3 regions of the Vibrio sp. 1F263 genome follow, and region 3 is predicted to be linked to each of the others. Evidence: predicted binding sites of a transcription regulator. Region 3 holds the regulator's gene; each other region holds the start of a gene.
What was found. The regulator PurR, encoded in region 3, represses purine synthesis genes. The targets are predictions, from matches to a motif close to TNANGNAAACGTTTNCNTNA.

Region 1 (3,282 bases), on a different contig from region 3:
CAATCGGGTTGGGATGACAAATATACTTGGGGCCGTCAGGTTCACGTACCGTCGACTGTGTCTATTGAAATGCAAGGCCGAGGCGAAGACAAAGCGAAATACTTAAAAGAGTGGTCTGAGCTCGGTATTAAGCGCTTTGACGATCGCCCACTACCAACGCTTGATGAAGATATTAAAGCTTGGCTAATTATGCCAGACGATGAAACTGGCCGTTCTTACCTCATTTACAACAACTACAATGTGTTAATGAAGTGGAATCGTTCTTACTACTTTGCTTTGGCAGTTAGCCACTTAGCAGACAGAATTAAGTTTGATTAATCGACCTAATTTGATTAACAGATTTAGGTCGCTTTGAATAGCATTTGGCCTACCATAGGCAGAACGAACTAAAGGACTCTTCGGAGTCCTTTTTCTTTTATATTTCAGAGATTTTTAAAGGTGGCCTTGTGCTAACAGATAGAGCCGCACAGATGGTGATATTCCATGCGTTAATCAAGCATGAAGGCTTTACCAGTGCAGCAAAAAGTTTGAATGTGTCGGTGTCTCACATCAGTAAGCAAGTTGCTTTGCTCGAGGATTCGATAGGTATCAAGCTGGTGCAACGAACCACACGCAGCCTGACACTAACTGAAGCAGGGGAAGTGTTCTATCAACATTGTGAGCAGCTGTTCAATACGGTGAAAGCGGCTCAAATGGATATGGATAGCCAGCGTGACGACATTTCTGGAATATTCCGCATAGGCTTGTCTCAGTCATTTGGCACACTGCATATCATTCCAGCGATTGATCAGCTCAGACAGCTCTATCCGCAGCTGAGAATTGAAGTGCATTTGTTCGATTACAAAGTGGATATGATTGAGGAGCGCTTGGATCTTTGGATCACCAATAATGAAGACCTGCCAGAAGGTTATATAGCGCAGCGTTTAGCCGACAGCCAATTTGTGGTAGCCGCATCACCGGATTATCTGATTAAAGCTGGTACTCCTCATGTGCCATCTGATCTGATTGACCATAACTGTCTTATCTATCGCAGCCGTGAACGAGACTACACGTCATGGGCGTTTGATAACGGGCAAGAAAACCTCAGTGTCAAAGTGGCGGGCGATTACTCGGTGGATTTGGCTGAGGCGGTACGAGACGCAGCTGTATCTGGGTGGGGTGTTGCTTATTTGGCGACTTATTTAGTCAAAGAGGAGTTTAGAACAGGCAAGTTAATCCAAGTATTACCAGAATGGAGAGCCAGTCAGTTGATGCCATTCTATGCCGTCTATCCGAGTCGAAAGAACATGCCAAAGAAGCTTTCAGCAGTGATTGAGTTCATCAAACAGCATGTTGGTTCGCCGACGTATTGGGACAAAAACCTCAAAACTTGCGTTGAGCTGCATCGTTAATTGTTTCCTAATTCATAAATATAATTTCCATATGGAAAAAGTATGCTTTTTGAACAAGTTAATCCATTAAAATTCAATGCTTTAATCTAATCTTGGGCAAGTTGCTGATAATCCCAACATCACATTAACAACCGCACCTTGCCGCAAACGATTTCCTCTATACAATGCGTCGCCTTTCCTACCTACAACTTTTAGGTTGACGCATATGGCTTCCCTACTTGGAATTATCACTATTTTAGTAGCCGCTTGGTTACTATCTACGGACAGAAAAAATATCCCGCTAAGAACTGTCTCTTTGGCTTTCTTACTGCAAATCTCATTCGCGCTATTGGTTCTTTATGTGCCAATGGGTAAAGAAGCGCTGAATGCAGCTACTGGTGCGGTGTCTAGCTTGATCAACTACGGTCAAGAGGGGATTAACTTCCTATTCGGTGGCCTAACGAATAACGGATTTGTTTTCGCTATTAATGTTCTCGGCATCATTATCTTTTTCTCTGCATTGATTTCAGGTTTGTATCACATCGGCTTTATGCCAAAGGTGATCAACATAATCGGCGGTGCTTTGCAGAAGTTTCTAGGCACAGGTCGTGCGGAGTCACTGTCTGCAACGGCAAACATTTTTGTTGGCATGATCGAAGCGCCATTGGTGGTTAAGCCTTACCTAAAACATATGACGGACTCACAACTGTTTGCTGTGATGGTATGTGGTTTGGCTTCTGTTGCTGGCGGCACGCTAGTGGGTTATGCATCGCTGGGTGTTGACCTAAACTATCTGATCGCTGCGGCATTCATGTCGGCACCAGCCGGTCTATTGATGGCTAAAATCTTAGTACCAGGCAGCCCAGAGGATGTTCAAGAAGATATTGAGTCTGGTGTAGAGATTCCACGAGCAACAAACGTAGTTGAGGCAATGGCAGATGGGGCTATGTCTGGACTTCGTATTGCCGTTGCGGTGGGTGCGACACTTCTAGCCTTTATCAGTGTGATTGCGATGCTGAATGGCTTGTTAGGTATTGTTGGTGGCTGGTTTGGCGTAAACCTAAGCTTCGAACTTATCCTAGGTTATGTGTTCGCACCCGTTGCATGGCTGATCGGTGTACCGTGGTCTGAAGCTGTGGTTGCAGGTTCGCTGATCGGTAATAAGATTGTTGTGAACGAATTTGTAGCTTTCATCCAGTTAATGGACGTAAAAGATGCACTGAGTGAGCACTCAAAAGCGATCGTTACTTTTGCACTATGTGGTTTTGCTAACATCTCTACCATGGCGATTCTGATTGGCGGTTTGGGTAGCTTAGTTCCAGAGCGTCGCTCTTTCATCTCACAATATGGCTTCAAAGCGATTTGTGCGGGTGTGCTTGCCAACTTAATGAGCGCTGCGATCGCTGGCGTGGTGCTTTCTCTGTAGCTAGATAATAAGTACAGAGTGGATGAGTCAGTCACTTTATTTCCCCTATAGTAAAGTGACTGATTAATCACACTAATATTCGGTTAGCACGAAAAAGAGAGCCTATAGTTTAATGACATAGGCTTTCTTGTTTCAGCAAATAGGTTTGTATCACAAGGTGTGGTGCAAATTTTTTAGGGGCACAAATGGATTTGTCGATTACTTCATCCTTGGCGTTAATTGGACTGCTGTCCTTAACGTGTCAATTGTTAGGCTGGCGCTTACGTCTTCCTGCTATTCTTCCTCTTCTTATTGTCGGCCTACTTTTAGGTCCCGGTCTTAACATCCTTAATCCCGATGCCATTTTTGGTGACGTGCTATTTCCGCTGATTTCATTAGGTGTCGCTATTATTCTGTTTGAAGGTGCATTGACCCTGAATTTCAAGGAAATAAGAGGTCATGGTCGTATGGTGACGCACCTCGTGAGTTTCGGCATGCTGATTACTT
Region 2 (3,282 bases), on a different contig from region 3:
CCTACAGGCACTTTAGTCGCAACCACTTGAATCTTCGCACCGATCGAGTTGCCTTCTTTTAGCAAGTCACGAATCAGTTGGTCAAATTCAGGCACTTTGTCGGCATCAGGGCAGAAGAAAGCGTTGTTTTCGATCTCGTTCCAATCCACTTTATCAATTGAGATATCACCCATTTGAGAAAGATAAGCTTGGATTTCAACACCAAATTCTTGCTTAAGGTATTTCTTCGCAATCGCACCTGCCGCAACACGCATTGCAGTTTCACGAGCAGAAGAGCGACCGCCACCTCGGTAATCACGCACACCGTACTTTTGATGGTAGGTATAATCAGCGTGGCCAGGGCGGAACTTGTCTTTAATTTCGGAATAGTCTTTAGAGCGTTGGTCTGTATTTTCAATCAATAGACCAATAGAAGTACCCGTAGTTTGGCCTTCAAATACACCTGATAAGATTTTCACTTCATCCGCTTCACGGCGAGCCGTTGTATAACGAGAAGTACCTGGGCGACGACGATCCAAATCTCTTTGAAGGTCTGCTTCGGTAATTTCTAATCCTGGTGGGCATCCATCTACGATACATCCTAGTGCGATACCGTGACTTTCTCCGAACGTAGTCACGCGGAAATGTTGTCCGATACTGTTTCCTGCCATTACTTCCTCTAAATCAGCCATTGAGCAGAAGGTTTGATTCCTAAACCTACGGGCTAACAGCTTTACTTGTCTATTCTTCGTGAATTCATATTGGCTTTATTACCAAATGATGTAAACCCCAAAAAACCAACAATTTTAACTTTCTATTACATCAGCCGAATGAAATGAATAACGAGGGGAAATGAGTGGCGATCGGAGATGATTGTTTTTATTATGGTGAGAAAGCAAAAAACCCGACAACTCAGAGAGTTATCGGGTTTCTTTAAATAGTGGTACGCCCTGAAGGATTCGAACCTTCGACCACCTCCTTAGAAGGGAGGTGCTCTATCCAGCTGAGCTAAGGGCGCGCTACAGGAAAGGATTATACGAATTCGAATCAGTAAAGCAACGGCTTTGTGTAACATTCTGATCCAAGTGAGTAAAAAAAGGGCAATGAGATTATAAGTGTTGGAAAATAGAACAAAGCAAACGTTTGCTTGATGGTAATCAAAAAGATTTTCTGGAATAATGCGCCAAAAACATCAGCCACTAACTTGAATATCAATACTAAGGAAATTCATGACTGCTCAAAATATTGATGGAAAGCTAATTTCTCAAACGGTTCGCTCTGAAGTTGCGGCTCGTGTAAAAGCTCGCACTCAAGCTGGATTACGCGCTCCGGGCCTAGCGGTTGTTTTAGTGGGTGAAGACCCTGCTTCTCAGGTTTACGTAGGAAGTAAACGTAAAGCATGTGAAGAAGTTGGCTTCGTATCTAAATCTTACGACTTGCCAGCCACTGCGACAGAAGACGAATTATTAACACTGGTAGACCAACTGAACGAAGACCCGGAGATTGACGGTATTCTTGTTCAACTTCCTCTACCAGCTGGTATTGATAGCACTCAAGTTCTTGAGCGCATCACGCCGGAAAAAGACGTTGATGGCTTCCACCCATACAACGTAGGTCGTTTGGCTCAGCGTATGCCTAAGCTTCGCTCTTGTACGCCTAAAGGCATCATTACGCTGCTTGACCGTTATAACATCGACTTACGTGGCAAACACGCGGTTGTGGTTGGCGCATCAAACATCGTAGGTCGCCCAATGACGTTAGAGCTTCTTCTAGCCGGTTGTACGACGACAACATGTCACCGCTTCACCAAAGACCTTGAGGGTCATGTACGTCAAGCAGATGTTGTTGTGGTAGCAGTTGGTAAGCCTAACTTCATTCCTGGTGCTTGGATTAAGAAAGGGGCTGTTGTGGTCGATGTAGGCATCAACCGTTTGGAATCTGGCAAACTCGTTGGCGACGTTGAATACGATGTCGCGAAAGAGAGCGCAAGCTTCATCACACCAGTTCCGGGTGGTGTTGGTCCAATGACTGTAGCAAGCCTAATTGAGAACACAATGATCGCTTGTGAGCAGTTTCACTCGAAATAGTCCGCAATGACAGCTTCGATAGTAATACCGTTGGCATGAATTGCCTCGCCCTAGAGTAAAACAAGCTAGAGCAGAATTAGAAAGCCGCAACGTGATGAACGTTGCGGCTTTTTTGAATCAGGGCAACTCGCTTCTGATGCAGTGCTCGTTGCTACTTATCTGGTATCTCGATTTTTTCCGTCTGTTCAGAAGGCGGCAATAAACTAATGATCGCACACTCCGTTGATATGAGTTTTTCCAAATCAGAACCTTGTGTTACTAAACGGAAATCACCACCAGTAATCACACCGAGTGGAATCGCTTTAGGATACAGCGCGTTAAACTCATTAAGGTCAAACGCATCGGTCAATCCCGTGCTCTTAATTTGGCTGCCTTGAGCCATCAAGGAGTTAAGCTTGGAATAGGTAATTCCTTCCGAAAACAGGCTTCTGTTACCATCTCGGCTCACTGAATGCCTTTCGTGTTTAGTTTCTGTCGATTCAAGCTCAAACACCTTATTTTCACCAAACTCATCTTGATAATGCATGCTGACTAATGGATTGGTTTGACGATAAGGCGAGACGATCATCGCGCGCCCTATCCCGTCCAATTCCAGATTATTTTCCGCGTGGCTTGAGGCTGGATTACCAAAATAGACACTCAGGTTATCCATACGCGCCAAACGAATGCTTTCCCAGTTGGTATCGGCAAGTACACTGTTGATGTTGTGTGTCGCCAGCACCTTGGCAAACTGTCTTGCAAAATGAGTCGCGCCAAAGAAGATAACCCCTTGCGCTTTCTCTTGAGTCACACCCAACCTTCTCGCCCACCAACTTGCGGTAAGGCTTTGAATCACAACCGTACCGATGATGACCAAGAACACCATTGGCACCAGTAGATCAGCCCCTTCAATCAATTGCTTCTCTTGAAGTTTGATAGCAAACAGAGAAGAAACTGCGGCAGCAACGATCCCGCGAGGTGCCATCCAGCTCAAAAACCATTTATCTGCTGAAGTAAGATCCGTGCCGATCCCGCTGATCCACACGCTCAAAGGACGAGCCACCAGCATGACGACCGCTAATAAGCCAATACCGCCCCAACCTATCGAAAGGAAAGTCCCAGAATCAAGTCGACTCGCCAGTAAGATAAACAAGGCAGAAATGAGTAACACGGTTAGGGTCTCTTTGAACTCAATAATATCTTCAAGATCCAAGCCTTTCACGTTGGCGAGCCAGAT
Region 3 (3,282 bases):
CACTCAAGAAGAACTCGATCACTACCACTCTGTTGAAATTCGTTCTTTCCTAACTGGTTTAGGTGAAAATGAAACACTAAAGCCGGCGATTGATAGCTTAGTGGATGCGCTAAACCGTCTACAAACACGTGAAGATGCTCAATTAGAATTGTCTGCTGACTTCTGTGACTTATTCTTAAAGACTGATAAACATGGCGCACTTCCTTACGCTTCTATGTATATCGGCCAAACTGGCCTATTGAACGATAAGCCAGCAAAAGATATGGAAGAGATCATGGCTAAACACAACTTAGTGGTTAACCAAGACCTAAAAGAGCCAGCTGACCACATTGCTATCGAACTCGATTTCCTAGGTAATCTAATCATTCGTTCGAACGAAACTGAACTAGAAGAAGAACTAGAGAAATCCTTTGCTGTTCAACAGCAATTTATCGAACAGCAACTGCTTACTTGGGTACCAAAGTTCAACGTTAAATGTCATGACATTGACACATTCGGTTTCTACGCATCAGTCTCATCCCTGCTATTGGCATTCTGTAAATTAGACACTCAATACCTAGCTGGCGAATAAGCTTTTTTTGACGACTCGATAAATAAATTCAATAGAATTGTGACCATTCACCCGGATTTCTGGGTGAATTTTATTGCGAGTAATTTCTAGTCAGTCTAAAATTGTGACCGCAAACGATAAAATATGAAACATTCACGAAATGCTACACTTATTGAAGTTCAGAGCATTTCGGTGTTAAGACAAGCCGCTCAATAGCGGTTTTTTGTTTTTTAGCACTTTAGTACCCAAAGAGCCCTACAAATTTAAGCTCTTAGTTAGGTAGCTTAACGGCTACTTCATTCCGTACTTTGGGAAAGTAGCTTCTAATAGGATAAAAACATGGCCACTATAAAAGATGTCGCACGCTTAGCCGGCGTATCAACAACAACCGTTTCTCACGTAATCAACAAAACTCGCTTTGTTGCTGAAGCGACTCAAGAAAAAGTAAACAAAGCCGTAGACGAACTGAACTATGCGCCAAGTGCCGTTGCTCGTAGTTTGAAGTGCAATACAACCCGCACCATCGGTATGCTAGTGACTCAATCAACTAACCTATTTTTCTCTGAAGTTATCGATGGTGTTGAGAGCTACTGCTACCGTCAAGGTTACACTTTGATCTTGTGCAATACGGGCGGTATCTACGAAAAGCAACGTGACTACATTCGAATGCTTGCAGAGAAACGTGTAGATGGCATCTTAGTTATGTGTTCTGACCTGACTGAAGAACTAAGAGAGATGTTAGACCGTCACGCAGACATCCCTAAAGTTATCATGGACTGGGGCCCTGAAAGCTCTCAGGCTGATAAGATCATCGATAACTCTGAAGAAGGTGGCTACCTAGCAACCAAATACCTCATTGAGCGCGGTCACTCCAAGATTGCATGTTTAAGTGGCCACTTAGACAAAGCAGCGTGTGTTGAACGCATCTCAGGTTACAAGCGCGCACTCAATGAAGCGAAGATTACTGCCGATGAAAATATGATCATCGAAGGCAACTTTGAATGTGACACAGCTGTGATTGCTGCTGACCAAATCATTGAGATGAAAGATCGCCCTACCGCAGTATTCTGTTTTAACGACACGATGGCATTAGGACTGATGAGTCGATTACAAGAAAAAGGCATTCGTATTCCTGAAGATATCTCAGTGATCGGTTACGACAACATAGAATTGGCTGAATACTTCTCTCCACCGTTAACGACGGTTCACCAACCTAAGCGCCGTGTTGGTAAAAATGCATTCGAAATACTACTAGAGCGTATAAAAGACAAAGACCACGAGAAACGCGTCTTCGAAATGCACCCTGAAATTGTTGAGCGAAGTACAGTTAAAACGTTAAATTAATTGATGTAATGAGTTTAGTTTAATCAAGCGCACCTTTAGGTGCGTTTTTTTCCTCAACAAACAAAGTGCACTTGCATGCATAATTCAAAGGTCATTAATTGAAGCAACATCACATTTTGAAATAAGAAGTGTGAGCCTAATTCAACAAAAACTTTATTCTAATAACCCAGTCACGCACAGGGCAAACCACTTGAAAAAGTGGGACGCAAAGCTTCCGGCCTAAACCACTCGTTGGTATGGTAGCGGGGTTACCGATGGCAAAATGCAGTAACTACTAATACTTTAGTAATTTACAGCCTATTGACAATTTAATTGCAACATTTTGCTAATCTCTCGGACCTGCTTATTTGGTGGCGTAGTTCAAATACACCGAGATAAATAACATGGATAAACCGATACTAAAGGACTCAATGAAATTATTTGAGCCCCTAGGAAAAATTAAGTCACGCTCAATGTTTGGTGGATTCGGGCTTTTTGCTGATGACACTATGTTTGCCCTGGTTGTGAATGACCAGTTGCATATACGAGCTGACAAATGCACAACGCAACAATTCGAACAACAAGGATTTCAACCGTACGTCTACAAAAAACGTGGTTTTCCTGTCGTTACTAAATATTTCGCTTTACCTGAAGGCTTATGGCAAGACCAAGAGAAAATCTTGCAGCTTGCGACTACGTCTCTAGGTTTTGCTAAAGAAGAGAAAGCTGAACAATCTTCTGCTAAACCAACTCGACTCAAAGATCTGCCTAACCTTCGACTCGCCACCGAGCGGATGTTGAAAAAGGCAGGGATCGATTCTGTAGAACGTTTATATGAATCTGGCTCTGTAAACGCATTTAACGCCATCAAAGAATCGCACGCGTCTTCTGTCAGTATTGAACTGTTATGGGCCCTAGAAGGCGCGATCAATGGTACACATTGGTCTGTTATACCGCAGCAACGTCGTGAAGAGCTTATCAATCACGTCAATTAACATTGTCAGTGCAAACTATCTAGATAACTAAGCCGCATTTTTGCGGCTTTTTTTATATCTGGTGAAAGTTATTCTATGCTTTGCCTGTCTATCTATACTAATGGTTTACATTGAAAAACTAATGGTATGCATTGAAAATTTAGAGGAAGTATCAATGAGTAAAAAAATGATATTGGGTATTGTGTTGGTCATAACCATCGTCTTGTTAGGCGTCAATTTCGGCCAGTACTTAACGCTTGAAAATGCAAAAGCCCAGCAAGCTGTGTTGAATGACTACATCGAGAGCAATTTCATTGCCGCTGCCGCTATCTACTTTGTCGCGTATGTCATGATTACGGCTTTCTCAATTCCTGGCGCCGCCGTTGTTACACTGTTAGGCGCTGCGCTGTTTGGGTTTTGGAACAGTTTACTACT

Region 1: ACED25_RS13540 (NupC/NupG family nucleoside CNT transporter) is a predicted target of PurR. The motif match lies at 1,531-1,550, and genes of this name have one in related genera.
Region 2: folD (bifunctional methylenetetrahydrofolate dehydrogenase/methenyltetrahydrofolate cyclohydrolase FolD) is a predicted target of PurR. The motif match lies at 1,111-1,130, and genes of this name have one in related genera.

What each region holds. Positions count from the first base shown of each region.
Region 1 is NZ_JBGONI010000019.1:73,776-77,057, forward strand. Features, by position in the region: gene ACED25_RS13530 (lytic transglycosylase domain-containing protein) at 1-318, shown strand, start outside; gene ACED25_RS13535 (LysR family transcriptional regulator) at 471-1,391, shown strand; gene ACED25_RS13540 (NupC/NupG family nucleoside CNT transporter) at 1,597-2,796, shown strand; gene ACED25_RS13545 (cation:proton antiporter) at 2,982-3,282, shown strand, end outside.
Region 2 is NZ_JBGONI010000019.1:77,507-80,788, reverse strand. Features, by position in the region: gene aroC (chorismate synthase) at 1-650, opposite strand, end outside; tRNA gene ACED25_RS13555 (tRNA-Arg) at 921-997, opposite strand; gene folD (bifunctional methylenetetrahydrofolate dehydrogenase/methenyltetrahydrofolate cyclohydrolase FolD) at 1,209-2,066, shown strand; gene ACED25_RS13545 (cation:proton antiporter) at 2,218-3,282, opposite strand, start outside.
Region 3 is NZ_JBGONI010000001.1:75,422-78,703, forward strand. Features, by position in the region: gene torD (molecular chaperone TorD) at 1-571, shown strand, start outside; gene purR (HTH-type transcriptional repressor PurR) at 890-1,894, shown strand; cyclic di-GMP riboswitch class I at 2,065-2,150, shown strand; gene ACED25_RS00345 (TfoX/Sxy family DNA transformation protein) at 2,278-2,868, shown strand; gene ACED25_RS00350 (TVP38/TMEM64 family protein) at 3,023-3,282, shown strand, end outside.